DNA from 2 places in the Qipengyuania sp. SS22 genome. Region 2 is predicted to be linked to the other one. Evidence: predicted binding sites of a transcription regulator. Region 2 holds the regulator's gene; the other holds the start of a gene.

Region 1 (8,954 bases), 610 kb from region 2:
CCGACCGCGCCGATCATGGTCATCGCCTATACGCAGGGTTTCGAGGACGAGCGGTACAATCCGCTGCCGCGCGATGTGGTGGTGGGCGAAAACCGCTATGACGGCGGCGGTTACGATCCGCAGCTCGACGGCGCGGACATGCTGCTGGCGGCCTTCGGCGGCGAGCTGCCGCCGGTGCTGTGGGATGGTCTGGGCTCGCTGTCGGCGGCCGAGGGGACCGCGGGCTGGAACCTCAACCTGACCGAAGCGGGCAAGGGGCTCGGCGCGGCGCAACCCGGCCCGCTGAGCGTCGCCGCGCCTGTGGGCGAGTTCGACCGTAGCGGCATCGGCGCGCCTGCTGCTCTCGACGAAAGGCTTGGCGGATGAGGTCATTCGGGTGGTTGGCGTGTGCGGCATTTGCGCTTTCGGGCGCCATGATCGCGCGTGCGACCCCGCCGCCGCCCGAATATGTCAATGATGCCGCGATCATGGGCGACGGCATGCCGCGCCTGCTGTCGGATTACGGGTTCTTCGATGACCCCGGCGCGCAGGTACCCGTGCCGCATGTCTATCCATACCGCCTGAACACGCCGCTTTATTCCGATGGCGCGGAGAAACTTCGGTTTGTCTACCGGGCGGCGGGCACGCAGTTCACCGCGCAGGGCGAGGGCCTGCTCGATCTGCCGGTCGGGACCGCGCTGATCAAGACTTTCGCATTCGGCGAGGGGAGCGAACGGCGGTTGATCGAAACCCGCGTCTTGCTGCACCGCGCCGAGGGCTGGCTGGCGCTGCCCTATCTGTGGAATGACGAACAGACCGACGCCCGGCTCGCGGTTGTCGGCGCGCGGATCGACCTGACCACCCCGGCGGGGCAGGCGATCAGCTACCGCGTCCCCAACAAGAACCAGTGCAAGGAATGCCACGGGCTGAGCGGTGAAGTGGTCCCCATTGGCCCCAAGGCGCGCAACCTGTCGCACGCCTGGTTGAGCCGGATGGTCGCGGACGGGCATCTCGATACGATGCCGCAGGATGCGGACCAGTTGCCGCTGTGGGAGGAGCGCGAAAACGCGCCGCTGACGTCTGCCGCGCGCGCCTATCTCGACGTGAACTGCGCGCATTGCCACCAGCCCGGTGCGACTGCGTCGAACAGCGGGCTCGACCTGAGATGGGAACAGCAATCGCCCGACGCGCTGGGCATCGGCAAGCGCCCCGTCGCCGCCGGTCGCGGCGCGGGTGGTCATCTGTTCGATATCGTACCCGGATCGCCCGACGCGTCGATCCTGATCTATCGCATGGCCAGCCCAGAACCCGGTGTGGCGATGCCCGAACTGGGCAAGGCGACAGTGGATGAAGAAGGGCTCACCATCGTGCGCCGCTGGATCGAGGAGATGGCGCCGTGAAATGGTTCTGGCGGATACTGGGCGGGCTGGCGCTGGTGCTGGTTGCAGCATTCTTCGTGCTGCGCGTCCCCGATACCGATGCCGACGCAATGTATGCGAAATACGGCACCCCGCCGTCGCAAATGCTGGCGATCAACGGGACCCGCCGCGTGCACGTCCGCGACGAAGGCCCGCGCGATGCACCGGTCGTCATCCTGCTGCACGGCTCGAATGCCGATCTCCACACCTGGCAGACCTGGGCCGACGCGCTCAAGAGCGACTACCGCGTGATCCGTTTCGACCAGCGCGGGCACGGGCTGACCGGTCCCGCATCCGACGCCGATTATACGCTTGAAGCTTTCGTGGAGGATATCGACACGGTGGCCGATGCGCTCAATGTCGAACGCTTCACGCTGGCGGGCAATTCGATGGGTGGGGCCATCGCGATGGGATATGCGATCGCCAATCCGGACCGCCTCGACGGGCTGGTACTGGTCGATGCCGCCGGCGCGCCGGTCGAGCGCGACGGCGGCGGCAATCTCGCCTTCCGGCTGGCCGCCATGCCCGGCGTAGGCAATGTGATGAGCCAGATGCTGCCGCGTTCGCTGGTCGAGCGCAGCCTGTCGCAAAGCGTCTCCAACCAGGCGGTGGTGACCCCGGACGCGGTCGACCGTTATTGGGAGCTCGCGCGCTATCCGGGCAACCGCACCGCGACGCGCCAGCGCTTTGCAACGCCGCGCAGGAATTTCGACGCTGCGCAGATCGCGGCGGTGACAGTTCCCACGCTGGTGATGTGGGGCGAGGAAGACAGCCTGATCCCCTATGCTGCGGCCCGCTGGTACATGGACCACCTGCCCAATGCGACGCTCGCTAACTACCCGGGTGTCGGCCATATCCCGATGGAAGAAGCGCCCGAACAAAGCGTTGCAGACCTGCGGATCTGGCTGGGCGAAGTGCTCGCGACGCAAGATGTCCCGGAGGAAGGAACCGCCTCGTGACCCGCCCGTTGTAAGGCCCTGATACGCGGCCAAACCGCGGTCTTGCGAACATCAGGGCGAAATAGGGGACAGACGGTTGCGTAAGCTTGGCATTATCGGGGGGATGAGCTGGATCTCGACCCGCGCCTATTACGAACGGATCAACAAATCCGTGCAGAAGCGGGCGGCTCCCTTGGCCAGCCCGCCGCTGCTCATCGAAAGCCTCGATTACGCGCCCATCGCCGCGGCCAAGAATGCCAACGACTGGGACACCATCGCTGCGACCCTGGTCGAATCCGCGCGGCGGCTGGAAAGCGCCGGGGCCGAAGGTCTGGTGATCGCCGCCAATGCCATGCACAAGGTCTATGACCGCCTGACCGAAGCGGTTTCGATCCCCGTGCTGCACATCGCCGACAGTGTCGGCCAGGCGATGGAAGACGCCGAGTGCAAGAGCGCCGCGTTGCTCGGCACGCGCTTCGTGATGACCGAAAGCTTCTATCGCCAGCGGTTGGTCGGCCACGGGGTCGATCTGCTGCCGCCCGATCCCAACGATGTGGAGCTGGTCGACGGGATCATCTACAAGGAATTGATGCTGGGCCGCGTCACCCGCGATGCCGAACGCGCGCTCAAGACCATCATCACGATGAAGGAAAAGGACGGCGCCGAGGCGATCGTGCTGGCCTGCACCGAACTTGAACTGGTGGTGGACACCGATGCCAATGTGCTGCCGGTCTACGATTCCACCGACATCCACTGCCGCGCCGCAGCCGACTGGATCCTCGGGTAAATCCGCGAACTGCCGAACCCGGCTGTGCAGGCGCACATTCTGCCGATAATCCGCCGGGTTCGCTTTTCGTTCACGTTGTCGCCCACCCGGTGCTGACCTAAGCCCCGGCGGGCATGCACACAGCCCCCTACGCTTCCGATCCCGCCGCCAGCCGCGGTCGCGAATTCACCGAGGAACGCGAGGGGTCGCGCGGCCCGCGCAGCGAATTCCAGCGCGACCGCGACCGCATCGTCCATTCGATCGCCTTTCGCCGCCTGCGTTCCAAGACGCAGGTGTTCGTCTCGCCCGATGGCGATCATTACCGGACCCGGCTGACGCACAGTATCGAGGTCGCGCAGGTCGGCCGCGTGCTGGCGCGCGAATTGGGACTGGACGAGGACCTTACCGAAGCGCTCTGTCTGGGTCACGATATCGGCCATCCGCCTTTCGGCCATGCTGGCGAGAAGGCGCTTGGAGAAGCAATGGTCCATGCCGGCGGCTATGACCACAATGCACAAGGGCTGCGCACGCTTGCGCGCCTCGAAAGCCCCTATTGCGACCATGACGGGCTCAACCTCACCTGGGAAACGCTCGAAGGGCTGGCCAAGCACAATGGTCCGGTGGCGTCGCCCAGTTGGGCGCTGGCCGAAATCGACCGCGCCTTCCCGCTCGACCTCGCGACCTGGCCCTCGCTCGAGGCGCAGGTTGCAGCGGTGGCGGACGATATCGCCTATGACAATCACGACATCGACGACGGCTTGCGCGCCGGCTTCCTCGAGCTCGACGATCTGCTCGCGCTCGACTGGCTGGCGGATCAGTGGCGCGCGGTAGAGAAACGCTTTCCCTTTGCCCCACGCGATCGCCAGCTGCGCGAACTGGTCCGCACGCAGATCGGCCTGATGGTCAACGATGTCCTCACGCATACGCGCGAACAGGTGCAGGGTATTGCGAGTGTCGACGAAGTGCGCAATGCGGGCCGCCAACTCGCCGGGTTCTCGCCCGCGATGGGTGAACGCGAACGCGTGCTCAAGCGCTTCATGTACGACCGGCTCTATTATCACGAGGAACAGCTCGCCACCGCCGAACGCGCACGCAACGTGATCGCGCGGCTGTTTACCGCCTATCATGAAGACCCCGGCACGATGCCCGAGGACTGGCTGGCCACGCTGCCCGCGCAGGAACCCCGGCGCAGCCGTCATATTGCGGATTTCATTGCCGGGATGACCGATCGTTATGCGATCACCCAGTGCAGCCGCATCTATGGCAGCATGCCCGAAGGGTTGAGCAATGTCTGACGCCGTCCGCATCGCCCTGATCGGCGCCACCGGGCTCGTCGGGTCGAGCGTGATCAGGCAATGCGTCGGACGCGAGGATCTGCGCCTGACCGGTATCGCCCGGCGCGAGGCGGCGCTGCCGCGCGGCATCCGCATGGAATTGTTCGTGGCCGAGCCCGCCAAATGGGGAGAAGTGATCGAGGCAGTCCAGCCCAGGGCTATCATCTGCGCGCTGGGCACGACGTGGAAGAAGGCGGGCGCGGACGAGGCGGCGTTTCGCGCGGTCGATCAGGACCTCGTGCTCGACACCGCGCGCGCGGCACGCGAACTGGGCGTCGAGCGGTTCGTTCACATCAGCTCGGTCGGCGCCGATCCGATGGTGAAACCGTTCTACCTGCGCGTGAAGGGCGAGGTCGAACGCGAATTGACCAAGCTACGCTTCAATCGGCTCGATATCCTGCGCCCCGGCCTGCTGCGCGGCACGCGCGAGAACGATCACCGACCTGCCGAGCGGTTCGGCATCGCGGCTGCGCCGGTGGCGAACCTGCTGCTCCATGGCAAATACCGCCAGTATCGTGGTATCAAGGTCGATGTCGTTGCGCGGGCAGCGTTGGCGCTCGCCAAACGCGCCGCGCGTGGGCGCTTCGTCCATGATAACGACGCCATCCAGCGTGCCGCGCATACGCTGCCGCAAATCGATTATGAGGTAATCTGATGTGGGATACGGCCTTCGGGACAGCCAGCGTGCTTGCCATGATAATGTGGGCCGGATTGATCCTGTTGCCCCGCTGGCCGGCGCTGCTGGCGGCGGTGCTCTACGCCGGGGTGGGGCTGCTGTGCCTTGCCTATACCGTCGGCCTGATCGGTATCCTGGCGGGCGCCTTCGACCCCGCTCCCCTCGGCTCGGGTGAAGCGGCCAGCTTCTCGACGATCGAGGGCGTGCGCGCGATCTTCGCCAGCGATGGCGGCGTGACCGTCGGCTGGATCCACTACCTTGCCTTCGATCTCTTCGCCGGTCTGTGGATTGCGCGCGATGCCGATGCGAAGGGCTTTTCGCGGCTGCTGCAGGCGCCGATCCTGCTCGCCACCTTCTTCGCCGGGCCGCTCGGCCTGTTCCTCTGGCTGGCCATTCGCGAACGCCGCGCGCGGGCCGGCGGACGCTGGCACTAACGCCTGTCGGAATCGGGTTGCGCGAAGCAACCGACCTGCCATGATGCCCCCCAACTGCTGAAAACAGCGGAGAGGATATATGGCAGACACCGAAAAGCTCACCTTCGATGAGCTCATCACGCATTGGGCGCAGGAAAAGCCCGATCAGGTCGCGCTTGAACAGGATGGCGCGGCGCTGACCTTCGCCGAGCTGGAGGACCGCTCGCGCCGGATCGTGGCGATGCTCGCCGCGCACGGGGTGGGCAAGGGTGACCGGATCGCCTGGCTGGGCAAGAACGCGCGCCATTATTTCGAACTGTTCTATTCCGCTGCGCGCATCGGCGTGGTCATGGTGCCGATCGGCTGGCGTCTTGCCGCGCCCGAGATTGCCTATATCCTCGGCGATACCGGCGCGAAGCTGGTGTTCATCGACGAAGGGTTTGGCGAACTTGCCGCCAAGGCCTGCGGCGAACTGGATACGCCCCCCGAGATTATCGACACGCCCACCGCCCAGCGCGAAATCGCCGCCGCACCTGCCGATGTGTTCGACGGCGCGGGACCCGACGATCCCGTCCTCCAGCTCTACACTTCGGGCACCACGGGCAATCCCAAGGGTGCGGTCCTGACCAATGCCAACCTGTTCTCGCTGCGCCAGCCCGCCGAACAGGCGGCACAGCCATGGTCGAGCTGGGACGAGGACGAGGCGATCCTGATCTGCATGCCGTGCGCGCATATCGGCGGGACCGGGCTTGGCATCATGGCGATCGCGGCAGGTATCCGCGGCATCGTCCAGTCCGAATTCACGCCCGACGGCGTGCTCGACGGCTTCGAACAGGGGATCACCCGGCTGTTCATCGTGCCCGCCGCGCTGCAGATGGTGGTGCAGCACCCGCGCGCGAAGGACACCGACATGTCGGCGGTCAAATACGTCATGTATGGGGCCGCGCCGATCCCGCTCGACCTGCTGCGTGAGGCGGTGCAGACCATTCCCGGCGCAGGCTTCCTGCAATGCTACGGCATGACCGAGACGACCGGCACCATCGCCATGCTCCCGCCCGAAGACCACGCGCTCGACGGTAACCAGCGCATGCGCAGCGCGGGCAAGGCCGTGCCGGGCGCCGAACTCAAGGTCGTCGGCGAAGACGGCGCCGAACTGCCGCATGGCGAAGTGGGCGAACTGGTGTGCAAGAGCCCGTCGAACATGCAGGGCTACTGGAACCTGCCCGATGCGACCGAGGGCGCGCTCAAGGACGGCTGGATGTACACCGGCGACGCCGCCTACATGGACGAGGATGGCTACGTCTATATCCAGGACCGCATCAAGGACATGATCATTTCGGGCGGCGAGAACGTCTACCCCGCACAGGTCGAAAGCGCGATCTACGGCCACCCGGCGGTGGGCGAAGTGGCGGTAATCGGCGTGCCCGACGTTACCTGGGGCGAAGCGGTCAAGGCCTGCGTGGTGGCCAAACCCGGCAGCGCGGTCGATGCCGAGGATATCATCACCTTCACGCGCGAGCGGCTGGCAGGCTTCAAGGTCCCCAAGACGGTCGATGTCATTCCCGAATTGCCGCGTAACGCCAGCGGCAAGATCCTGCGCCGCGAATTGCGCGCGCCCTATTGGGAAGGGCGCGACAGGCAGGTCAATTGAAGCGCCACGCACCCGCCACCGCACGCAATTCGGAGCCCTTGGCCGAAGTGTTGGCGGAGGAATTGCCCGCGAGCGGGCTGGTGCTCGAAATCGCCAGTGGGAGCGGCGAACACGCGCTGTTCCTGGCGCGACGCTTCCCCGCGCTGGACTGGCAACCGAGCGATCACGATGCCGAGGCGATGGCTTCCGTCGACGCCTGGGCGGCCGAATCCGGTTGTGAGAACCTCCGTCCCGCGATCGCGCTCGATGCCGCGCAGGCCGACTGGCCGATCGCTGCGGCGGATGCGGTGCTGTGCGTGAACATGGTGCATATCAGCCCGTGGGACGCGGCGGTCGGGCTGTTTGCGGGGGCGGGGCGGATATTGGCCAGCGGCGCACCGCTGGTGCTCTACGGCCCCTTCATCGAACCCGACCAGGAAACCGCACCGTCGAACCTGGCGTTCGATCAGTCGCTTAGGCAGCGCAATCCCGAATGGGGCCTGCGCAATACCGACGATCTCGACGCACTGGCCGCAGACCACGGCCTACGCCGAACCGCACGCCACGCAATGCCTGCGAACAATTTGGTTCTGGTCTATCGACGAGGTTGAGCGGGAATGTCGGCTAACGACCCGATTGCGGACATTGTGGTCACTTCGTAAGAGAGGTGTGTGGTCCGTCTATCCTCTACGCTGCTTTCTATGTTCGCGATTTCGTCGTTAAGCGGTTGCACGCTTGAAAACTTCGATGTGGACGTTTGCCAACTCGGCGATGCTGTTGCCTTTAGACTAGTTCCAATCGACGGTTGGCTTCGCGATTATCAACCTCGCCCGGACGAACTCAATGTCAGGGTTGCTGACAGCCGACCCTACGAACAGGCCGTGGTGTGGGCAACGGAGTTAGCATATGAGGACTTTGACGATAGGATGCCTCGGAGGGCCATCGTTTACGGCCAAAAGATTTCGGGTTGGGAGGTGCCGCAGCCCCCAAAACCTCTATCGGAGGGAGTAAGATACTCTCTCAAAATCTCAGATGGTGGACATCATGGATGGGCTCACTTTGAAGTCGGGAAGCCATTACCTGCCTGTTGAGCGGCAGCTTTCCACCCAAAAACAGAACTCATGCCATTCGAACCCGGCTCAGGTCGTTGCGGGGCCCGTGAAACATGGTCCGCGCCCAACCACCCGCCACCCACTACCCGCGAAGCGCCTGATGCGGGCTTATCGCAGGCGGCGCGATTGTCTTCTGCTCAGCGCGAGCACCCTTGCGCCGCCGCGCCTCGCCGATAGGGTGTCGCAGGAGGGAGACGCCTCATGACCACCCTATCCATTCGTGAACTCGCCAGCCGCCATTGGTTCTATCTGCTGCTACCCGTATGGCTTGCCGTGTCCTGGTCCTTGCGCGGGGCGTCTATGTGGAACCAGCAACCGCGGCTGGGCGAAGCGATCGTCCTGTTCGACTGGTGCATCTTCATGCCGGTGCTGTTCGCGATCTGTTATCGCGACATGCCGCGCCGCGCGTTCGCGCTGCGCATGCTTGCGCTGTTTTGCGGCGGTATCTGGCTGGCGGGCCAGATCGTCCCGCCCGAAGCGCACAGTCTGCTGGGGTTCGGCGCGGGTCTGCGCTGGGTCGGGCTCATCGTACTGGTATTGTTCGAAGCCGCCGCGATCATGGCCATGGCGCGGATTGTCTTTGGCGCGACACCGAGCACCGCCGAACTCGAACGGCAAGGCATCCCGCCGGTGATCGCGCGGCTGATGATGCTCGAGGCCCGCTTCTGGCGCTGGGTGTGGAAACGCC
Region 2 (8,954 bases):
AATTTGCTTCCTTTTCGCCAAGAACCACCACCCAGCGATGGGCCGAATTCAGCCGATCCGGCAAAAGCTCGGCGTGCGCACGATCTTCAACCTGATGGGGCCCTTGTCGAATCCCGCCGGCGTCAGACGCCAGCTGATCGGCATCGCCCGTCCCGCCTATGTGCCCATCTATGCCGCAGCAAAGGCCAAACTGGGGACCGAGCGCACCTTCATCGCCTCGGGTGACGAAGGGCTGGACGAGCTGAGCCTGGCTGGCGGCAACGAGCTAGCCGATGTCCAGGGCAATGATTTCGAAATGCGCCGCGTGGTCGCGGTGGAAGCCAATCTGTCGCATTCCCCGGTCGAGGCGATCCGCGGCGGCGATCCGGCGTATAATGCACGCGCGCTCGAGGCGCTGCTCGGCGGCAGCCCGGGCGCCTATCGCGATGCGGTGCTGCTCAACGCGGCAGCAACGCTGATCATTGCTGGCCGTACCGACGACTGGACCGAGGGCGCGGAGATCGCGGCCGAAGCACTGGACTCGGGCAAGGCCAAAGCGCTGCTCGATAACTGGATCGCGATGACCGCCTGAGATGAACAAGCTGGAAGAAATCTGCGCCACCAAGCGCGACGAGGTCGCCGCCCGCAAGCGCAATCACACGCTCGCCGATCTCGAAGCGCGCGCGAAACAGCAGTCGGCGCCCCGTGGGTTCCAGTCAGCCCTCGCTCGGGCCCAACGGGACGGCTTCGGCCTGATTGCCGAAATCAAGAAAGCTTCGCCGTCCAAGGGCTTGATTCGCGAAGATTTCCAGCCCGCAGATCATGCGCGGGCCTATGCCGCGGGCGGAGCTGCTTGCCTTTCGGTGCTGACCGACGCTCCCTATTTCCAGGGCCATGAAGATTACCTCGTCGCCGCCCGCGCCGCCTGCGATCTGCCTGCCCTACGCAAGGATTTCATGGTCGATCCGTGGCAGGTCGCTGAAGCACGCGCGATCGGGGCCGATGCGATCCTGATCATTGTTGCCGCGCTGGACGACAGCACCATGGCCGAGATCGAAGCGGCGGCGCTCGACTTCGGTATGGATGTTCTGGTCGAGGTACATGATCGCGCCGAAATGGACCGCGCCGCGCGCCTCCGCTCGCGCCTGATCGGCGTCAACAATCGCGATTTGCGCAGTTTCACTACCGATCTCGCCACCACCGAGATGCTTGCCCCGCTCGCCCCCGAGGGCGCACTGCTGGTCGGCGAAAGCGGCATCACGACCAATGACGATTGTGTGCGGCTCGCGCGTTCGGGCGTCCGCAGTTTCCTCGTCGGCGAAAGCCTGATGCGACAGGTCGATGTCACTGCCGCGACCCGCGCTCTGCTCGGGCATTGACGCAGCCCCTGTGGAGCAAATCGGGAACAGGTGTTCCTGTGTAAATCACTCGAAAATGGCGGGATTGCTTGACTTGACGAATCAGGTTGCTTAATTGTTCCGTATTCGTTCACAGCTTTGTGAACAGGCGATACGGGAGTTCGCACCATGCTGACCGCCAAGCAGCACGAATTGATCCGCTTTATCCAGCAGCGCCTGGAAGACACCGGCATTTCGCCGAGTTTCGAGGAAATGAAGGAAGCGCTCGACCTCAAGAGCAAGTCAGGCGTGCACCGCCTGATCTCGGCGCTTGAAGAGCGCGGCTTTATCCGCCGTCTGCCCAACCGCGCGCGCGCGCTCGAAGTGGTCAAGCTGCCCGAGAACGCGGTGATGGGCTCGACCCAGCCTGCCCCCGCGAACGATTCCGTGGTATCGGCCATCACGCCCAAGCCCGTCGCGCCCGAACCCGCCAATGACATCATCGATGTCCCGCTTCACGGCCGCATTGCCGCGGGCGCCCCGATCGAAGCGATCGAAGGCCAGTCGAGCATGCCGGTACCCGCCGCCCTGCTCGGCCCGGGCGAACATTACGCGCTCGAGGTTTCGGGCGATTCGATGATCGAAGCAGGCATTTTCGATGGCGACTTCGCCTTGGTGAAGCGGACCGACAGCGCCCGCGACGGCGAAATCGTGGTCGCACTGGTCGACAACGAGGAAGCCACGCTCAAATATCTGCGCAAGGACGCGGGGCGCGTGATCCTCGACCCCGCCAATGGTTCTTACGAGCCGCAGGTGTACGACTCCCACCGCGTACAGGTGCAAGGAAAGCTGGCCGGGCTGCTGCGCCGGTATCACTGATTGCGGGGCGCGCGTTTCTCATCGGACGCGCGCCACCAGCCATGCTTGCCCTGATCCTGCGCCACGGTATCGATACGCCGGGCGCCCAGATAGAGCGCAACCCCGCCTTCCCTCTCCAGAAAACGCCGGTCGGCCTTGAGCCACCGTGGGCGGCAACTGCGCGGCAGGAAGCGATCGGCGATGACGATGTCGGAGTTCCTGCAGGCTGCAGCCAGCGCGCGTTCCTCGACCAGGTTGTGACTCCGCGCAATCAGCAGGGACCATGCGCGGCCCTCGCGCGTGACGGTCAACGAACAGAATTCGTCGCTGCAGCGGCTGTGCGGCCAATCCGCGATAGCCAGCGGTTGCCGGTCGGTTCCGGCAAGCTCGAGCAGGTTCTCTTGCGCATATCCACCCGCGCTATCGCGTAGCACCAACAGCCGCTCGGCCTCGTTCGCAATGCCGATATCACGCCCGTCGCGCGTGATCAGGATATCGGGCACCGGGGCCTGCAGCATGAGCACCGCAGCCACCACGACGGGTCCGATACCCCACAGGCGCGCCCTGCCCTGCCACAGCGCCAGCCACAGCGCACCGACCAGATACAGCGTGATCGCGCCCATCCCGATCCGCGGGGCCAGCTTTACCGAACCCGGCTGCTCGGCAAACAGATGGGCAATGCCCAGCAACAGATCGAGCGAATGCCCGACCAGCCACCACACGGGCCCGCCTGCGCCGACAAGGTCGAGCACCAACGCCAGCGCCACCAGCGGCATCGACACGAAGGTCACCAGCGGAATGGCAATCAGATTGGCCGCGGCGCCGTAAACGCCGGCGCGATGGAAGTGAAACAGCACGATCGGCATCAGCGCGAGTTCGATCACCAGCCCGGTGAGAAACAGGATCGCGGTTCGTCGCAGGAACCGCCGCAACCCACTCTCCTCGCGCGGCGCGAGGAAATCGCGGATGACTTGCACATTGTGCAGCGAGACAATCGCGATGACGGCCGCAAAGCTCATCTGGAAGCTCGGCCCGACCAGCGATTCAGGCCACAGTGCGAGCACCACGCCTGCGGCAATCGCGACCATCCGCAGCGAAAGCGGCTCACGCCCCAGTGCCAGTGCGACCAGCACCAGCAGTGCACCGATACAACTGCGCACGGTCGGCACCTGCGCGCCCGTCAGCAGCGTATAAGCGATCCCCGCCAGCGCCGCTGCACCTGCGGCGACCAGTGGCAGCCGTACCCGCAGGGCAAGCCAAGGCCACAGCGCCAGCAGCTTAAGGACCACAATATAGCTCGCCGCGATGATCGCGCTGACATGCAACCCGCTGATCGACAGCAGATGGGTCAGACCCGCATCGCGCATGGCCTCCTCGTCGCGCTCGGGAATGGCGCCGCGATCGCCACTGGCCAGCGTTGCTGCAATCGCTCCCGGCGTTCCCTCGAGGCGGCCGCGCACATGCGCCGACAGCCGCCGCTGGATCGAGGCCACGGTCAGCCGGGAGGGCGGCGGCGGCGTGACCAACTCGACCTCTCCCACGACCGATCCGGTTGCCGACAGTCCGTCGAACCAGGCGCGCCGCGCGAAATTATACGCTCCGGGGACGATTGGCGGGGATGGCGGCATCAGCCGCGCCGACAGCCGCACCCGCGCGCCTTCGCGCAGGGCTGGCCGGTCCTTCGCCAGCGGCAGGTTCACGCGATAGGCGACCGCCCGCCCGGTCTCCGCATCGCGCGCGGCCAGAACAAGCCGAACCCGATCCTCCGCCGGTTGCTCCTCGCGCTCGAGGACACGCCCGTCGATCCGCTCGAACTGCGGATACGCAATCGGCTCCGCCCCCACCATCGCCGAGCGCGCCCATACCAGCGACATACCAAGCGCGAGGGCGATCAGGATCGACAGGCTTGCAGCCAGCAAATAGATGCGTCCGTCCCTGCCGCGCCACCGCGCGAAAGCCGCGGTTGCACCGCCCGCCGCGCCGCCGATTACCGCCAGCCATTGCCATGGCGCGTCGAGATAGAACCACAGCCCGATCCCCCCTGCGAAAGCGACCGCCAACCACGGCCCGCGGTCGAATTCCGCGCCTTCCAGAAATGCTTCGGATCGCCCGGCGAAACTGGACAAGAGACCGCGCATGCGCCAAGGGCGCGGCACTGCGGGGCGGGCCTCTTCGTCCGCCTCCCCCATCGGTACCGAAGGCGTCCCCTGCGTCGCCATGCAAGTGTTTGAAAGGAAGCGAGTGACAATGGCAAGCGATAGTGGCAGCGAGACCCCTCCGGTCGTCACCCGCTTCGCTCCCTCGCCCACCGGATATCTCCATATCGGCGGCGCGCGTACGGCTCTATTCAACTGGCTTTATGCGCGGCACCATGGCGGTCGCACCTTGCTGCGGATCGAGGATACCGATCGCAAGCGCAGCACGCAGGATGCGATCGACAAGATAATCGAAGGGCTCGACTGGCTTGGCCTCGACTTCGACGAGGCGCCGGTGTTCCAGTCCGACCGCGCCGAGCGCCATGCCGAGGTTGCGCACAAGCTGCTCGACGCGGGGCATGCCTACAAATGCTTCGCCACACCCGAAGAACTCGAGGGCATGCGCGCGCAGCAGCGGGCGAACAAGCAGCCGATGCGCTACGACCGCCGCTGGCGCGACCGCGATCCGGGCGAAGCGCCCGAAGGTGCGCCCTATGTGATCCGCCTCAAGGTGCCAACCGAGGGCGAAACCACCATTCACGACCAGGTCCAGGGCAAGGTCACGGTCAAGAATGCCGAGATCGACGATTACGTCCTGCTGCGCGCCGACGGGACGCCGACCTACATGCTCGCGGTGGTGGTGGACGATCACGACATGGGCGTGACCCATGTCATCCGCGGCGACGACCACCTCAACAACGCCTTTCGCCAACTGCCCGTGATCCGCGCGATGGACCAGGTCGAAGGCAATTGGCCCGATCCGGTCTATGCGCATGTGCCGCTGATCCACGGGCCGGACGGCGCGAAGATGTCCAAGCGCCACGGCGCCGTCGGAGTTGCCGCCTATCGCGATGACGAAGGCGTCCTGCCCGAAGCGCTGTTCAACTATCTCCTCCGGCTCGGTTGGGGCCATGGCGACCGCGAGGAGATCTCTCGCGAGGAAGCGATCGAGCTGTTCGATCTCGACGGCGTCGGCAAGGGCCCCGCGCGGTTCGACATCAAGAAGCTGCAGAACCTCAACGGCCATTATATCCGCGAGGCAGACGATACCCGGCTGGCCAAGATCGTGGCGCAGCGGATCGGCGAACAGGCCGATGAAGCGCTGCTTGCCGAGGCGATGCCCGTGTTCAAAACGCGCGCGAAGTCCGTCAACGAACTCGCTGATAGCGCTGCCTTTCTGTTCGCCAAGCGCCCGCTCGAAATGACCGAGAAAGCCGCGGGTTTACTCGACGATGAAGCCCGTGCGCGTCTCGCCGGATTGTCCAAAATGCTGCATGTGCAAAATGACTGGACAATCGAGGCGCTGGAAGCCACTACGAAGGCCTATGCCGAGCAGCTCGAACTGGGTCTCGGCAAGCTCGCGCAACCCATGCGCGCAGCGCTGACGGGGACGACAACGTCACCCGGCATTTTCGATGTGCTGGTCCTGTTGGGCAAGGAAGAGTCGCTCTTGCGTATCGATGCGCAGGCCGCCTCGCCCGCAGGCACCGAAGAGAACGAGTGAGGAGACACGCGTGGCCGACAAGCAGGCAACCCTCGATCTGGGCGGTCAGACCCAGGAATTCCCCGTGCTGCAGGGCAGCGTCGGCCCCGATGTGGTCGATATCCGCAAGCTGTATGGCACGACCGGCAAGTTCACCTACGACCCGGGCTATAAGTCGACCGCCAGCTGCGAAAGCGCGCTGACCTATATCGACGGCGAAGAAGGCATCCTCCTGCACCGCGGCTATCCGATCGGCCAGCTGGCGGAAAACTCCTCCTTCATGGAAGTCTCCTACCTGTTGCTCAACGGCGAACTGCCGCAGCAGTCGGAACTCGACGACTTCACCTACACGATCACGCGGCACACCATGCTGCACGATCAGCTGCGCCAGTTCTACCAGGGTTTCCGCCGCGATGCGCACCCGATGGCGATCATGTGCGGCGTCGTCGGCGCGCTGTCGGCCTTCTATCACGACAGTACCGACATTTCGGACCCCGAGCAGCGCAAGATCGCCAGCCATCGGCTGATCGCGAAGATGCCGACCATCGCCGCGATGGCGTATAAATACTCGGTCGGTCAGCCGATGATGCAGCCGGACAATTCGCTCAGCTACACGGGCAATTTCCTGCGCATGACCTTCGGCGTCCCGGCCGAGGAATATGAGATCCACCCCGCCATCGAACGCGCGATGGATCGCATCTTCATTCTCCATGCCGACCACGAGCAGAACGCGTCGACCTCGACCGTGCGCCTTGCCGGTTCGTCGGGCGCCAATCCCTTCGCCTGCATCGCAGCGGGGATCGCCTGCCTGTGGGGCCCGGCGCACGGCGGCGCCAACGAAGCCGCGCTCAACATGCTGCAGGAAATCGGCACGCCCGATCGCATCCCGCACTATATCGAGCGCGCCAAGGACAAGAACGATCCGTTCCGCCTGATGGGCTTCGGCCACCGCGTCTACAAGAACTACGACCCACGCGCGACGGTCATGCAGCAGACGCTGCGCGAAGTGTTCGAGGCGCTGAACGTCAAGGACCCGGTGTTCGAGACCGCGCTCAAGCTGGAAGAGCTCGCGCTCAACGACGACTACTTCAAGGAAAAGAAGCTTTTCCCGAACGTCGACTTCTACTCGGGCATCATTCTCAACGCGATCGGCTTCCCGACGACGATGTTCACCGCGCTGTTTGCGCTTGCCCGCACCGTCGGCTGGGTCGCGCAGTGGAACGAGATGATCTCCGACCCCGCACAGGTCATCGGTCGTCCGCGCCAGCTCTACACCGGCCCGACGGCGCGCGACTACGTTTCGATCAACCAGCGCTGAGATGCGCTTCATCCTTCAGGTCTTCGGAGCGGCTTTGATGCTCTCCGGAGGCCTGTGGGCACTCCAGGGGCTCGGGCTGGTAATGTGGCCGGCGGAAAGCTTCATGCTCGCCGAGCGGCAATGGGCGCTTTACGGCACCATCACCTTCCTGATCGGACTTCTGCTGTTCTGGAGAGCCGCGAGGCCGCGCTGATCAGCGCGGTTTTTCGCGCAAATCTTCAGCCGCGGGCACCGACAGCGTAAAGCGTGCGCCCTGCCCCGGCGCACTCTCCACCGTCAGATCGCCATCCATCGCGCGCGCAATGCGCCGCGAGATATAGAGGCCGAGACCCGATCCCCCGTCACCGCTGCGGCCAAGGCGTTCGAATTTCTCGAACACGCGTTCCTGCTGGTCTTCGCCCAACCCGTGCCCCTGGTCGGCAACGGTAATCAGCGCGCGATTGCCAATCCGGTCAAGGCGGATCCACACCTCGCTATCGGCGGGCGAATAGCGGATCGCATTGCCCACCAGATTTAGCAGGATCTGGAGCACGCGGCGAAATTCGGCAATTGCCAGCTGGCTTTCGCCTTCGGGCGGCGCGCCCAAAGCAATGCCCTTCTCGCGCGCCCTCACGCCAAGGATACCGCAGGCGCGGCGCGCCACATCGGCCAGCTCGATCCGGTCTGGTGCTGTGGCAAAATCCTCCGATTCGACCACTTCGAGATCGGACAGATCGTCGATTAGCGCGAGCAGGTGCTGCGCTGCGGTGGCGATATCTGCCGCGTAAGAGCTGTATTCATCCGCCAGCGGCCCGGCGAGCTTGGTGCGAATCGTTTCCGCATTGGCGATGATCCGGTTGATCGGCTGACGCAGGACGGGGGTAAGGTCGCGACCGAAAGACGGCCCCTCGCGGTCCACAGACTCGTCCTCGCCGCCCCCGCTCGACAAAGGGCGTTCGGCGGTCAGGTAAAGTACGAAGCCCGCGCTGCCCGGCTGCGGTTGGCCCAAAGGTTCGAGATGTGCGGTCCAGCGGCGTGCCGACCCGTCGATCTCGCAGGTCGTCCCGTCGAGCAGGCGCCAGTGCAGCGGTTGCTGGTGCGTATTGCCCGGCAGGATGACGAAATCGGTCCAGGGCTTGCCGACATTGGCCAACGCCTTCTGCGCAAATTCGGCGAGATCGGCCGCTTCGGTATCGATCGACAGCAACCGCTGCTGAGAATCGAGCCGCGCGGTGCAGTCGGCGAGGTGCCGGTTGATCTCCATGCGCCGCCGCGCCGCCTCGATGTCGTTTTCGGGCGGCAGGGCCTCGGTATGCCAGTTGACCACATCGATCGCGCAGCCCTCCGGCTCGCCTTCGTCATTCGTCTGCGGTGCGATTTCGACCCAGGCGGTGATCCGCTGTTCGCCGTCCACCGCTTCGAATTGCCGCGCGAGGCGCAGGCCATAGGTCTGCGCTTTCTCGACCAAGGCGAGCAGTTCGGGGATCGCGATACGCGTCCCAATCGAGCCGCCGCAGGCCTGCTGAAGCTCGGCCAGCAGCTCATCGGCTTCGACCAGCTTAGCTTCGGCATCGGCTTTCGCGTGGGCGATATAGCGGGTTCCAACAGTGGACATGGTCAGGCCGCTCCCCCCAGACCGGATTCGGCAAGCAGTCGGCGGGCATCCTCGGACGGGAGCGCGGAGATTTCCCGCGGCGGCATAGCCTGCGGATCGAGCCGCAGGACCTGCCGTTCAACCTCGGCGCTTTCGAGCCCACTGCTCCGCAGGCCCAGCGCGAGGCGTGCGGTCTGCTGGTGGTTGGTCG

The links. Region 2 encodes LexA, which represses DNA repair genes until DNA is damaged. Its sites were predicted from a motif close to GTTCCNCNCTTGTTCT; they were not measured.
Region 1: N6L26_RS01785 (deoxyguanosinetriphosphate triphosphohydrolase) is a predicted target of LexA. The motif match lies at 3,180-3,195, and genes of this name have one in related genera.

Annotation. Positions count from the first base shown of each region.
Region 1 covers NZ_CP107048.1:367,478-376,431, forward strand. The annotation lists gene N6L26_RS01765 (parallel beta-helix domain-containing protein) at 1-366, shown strand, start outside; gene N6L26_RS01770 (SO2930 family diheme c-type cytochrome) at 414-1,379, shown strand; gene N6L26_RS01775 (alpha/beta fold hydrolase) at 1,376-2,356, shown strand; gene N6L26_RS01780 (aspartate/glutamate racemase family protein) at 2,433-3,122, shown strand; gene N6L26_RS01785 (deoxyguanosinetriphosphate triphosphohydrolase) at 3,236-4,396, shown strand; gene N6L26_RS01790 (NAD(P)H-binding protein) at 4,389-5,090, shown strand; gene N6L26_RS01795 (ABA4-like family protein) at 5,090-5,545, shown strand; gene N6L26_RS01800 (fatty acid--CoA ligase) at 5,625-7,175, shown strand; gene N6L26_RS01805 (class I SAM-dependent methyltransferase) at 7,172-7,765, shown strand; gene N6L26_RS01810 (hypothetical protein) at 8,468-8,954, shown strand, end outside.
Region 2 covers NZ_CP107048.1:972,519-981,472, forward strand. The annotation lists gene trpD (anthranilate phosphoribosyltransferase) at 1-571, shown strand, start outside; gene trpC (indole-3-glycerol phosphate synthase TrpC) at 573-1,358, shown strand; gene lexA (transcriptional repressor LexA) at 1,506-2,195, shown strand; gene N6L26_RS04790 (ComEC/Rec2 family competence protein) at 2,189-4,300, opposite strand; gene gltX (glutamate--tRNA ligase) at 4,422-5,873, shown strand; gene N6L26_RS04800 (citrate synthase) at 5,884-7,170, shown strand; gene N6L26_RS04805 (hypothetical protein) at 7,172-7,363, shown strand; gene N6L26_RS04810 (sensor histidine kinase) at 7,364-8,764, opposite strand; gene N6L26_RS04815 (hypothetical protein) at 8,767-8,954, opposite strand, start outside.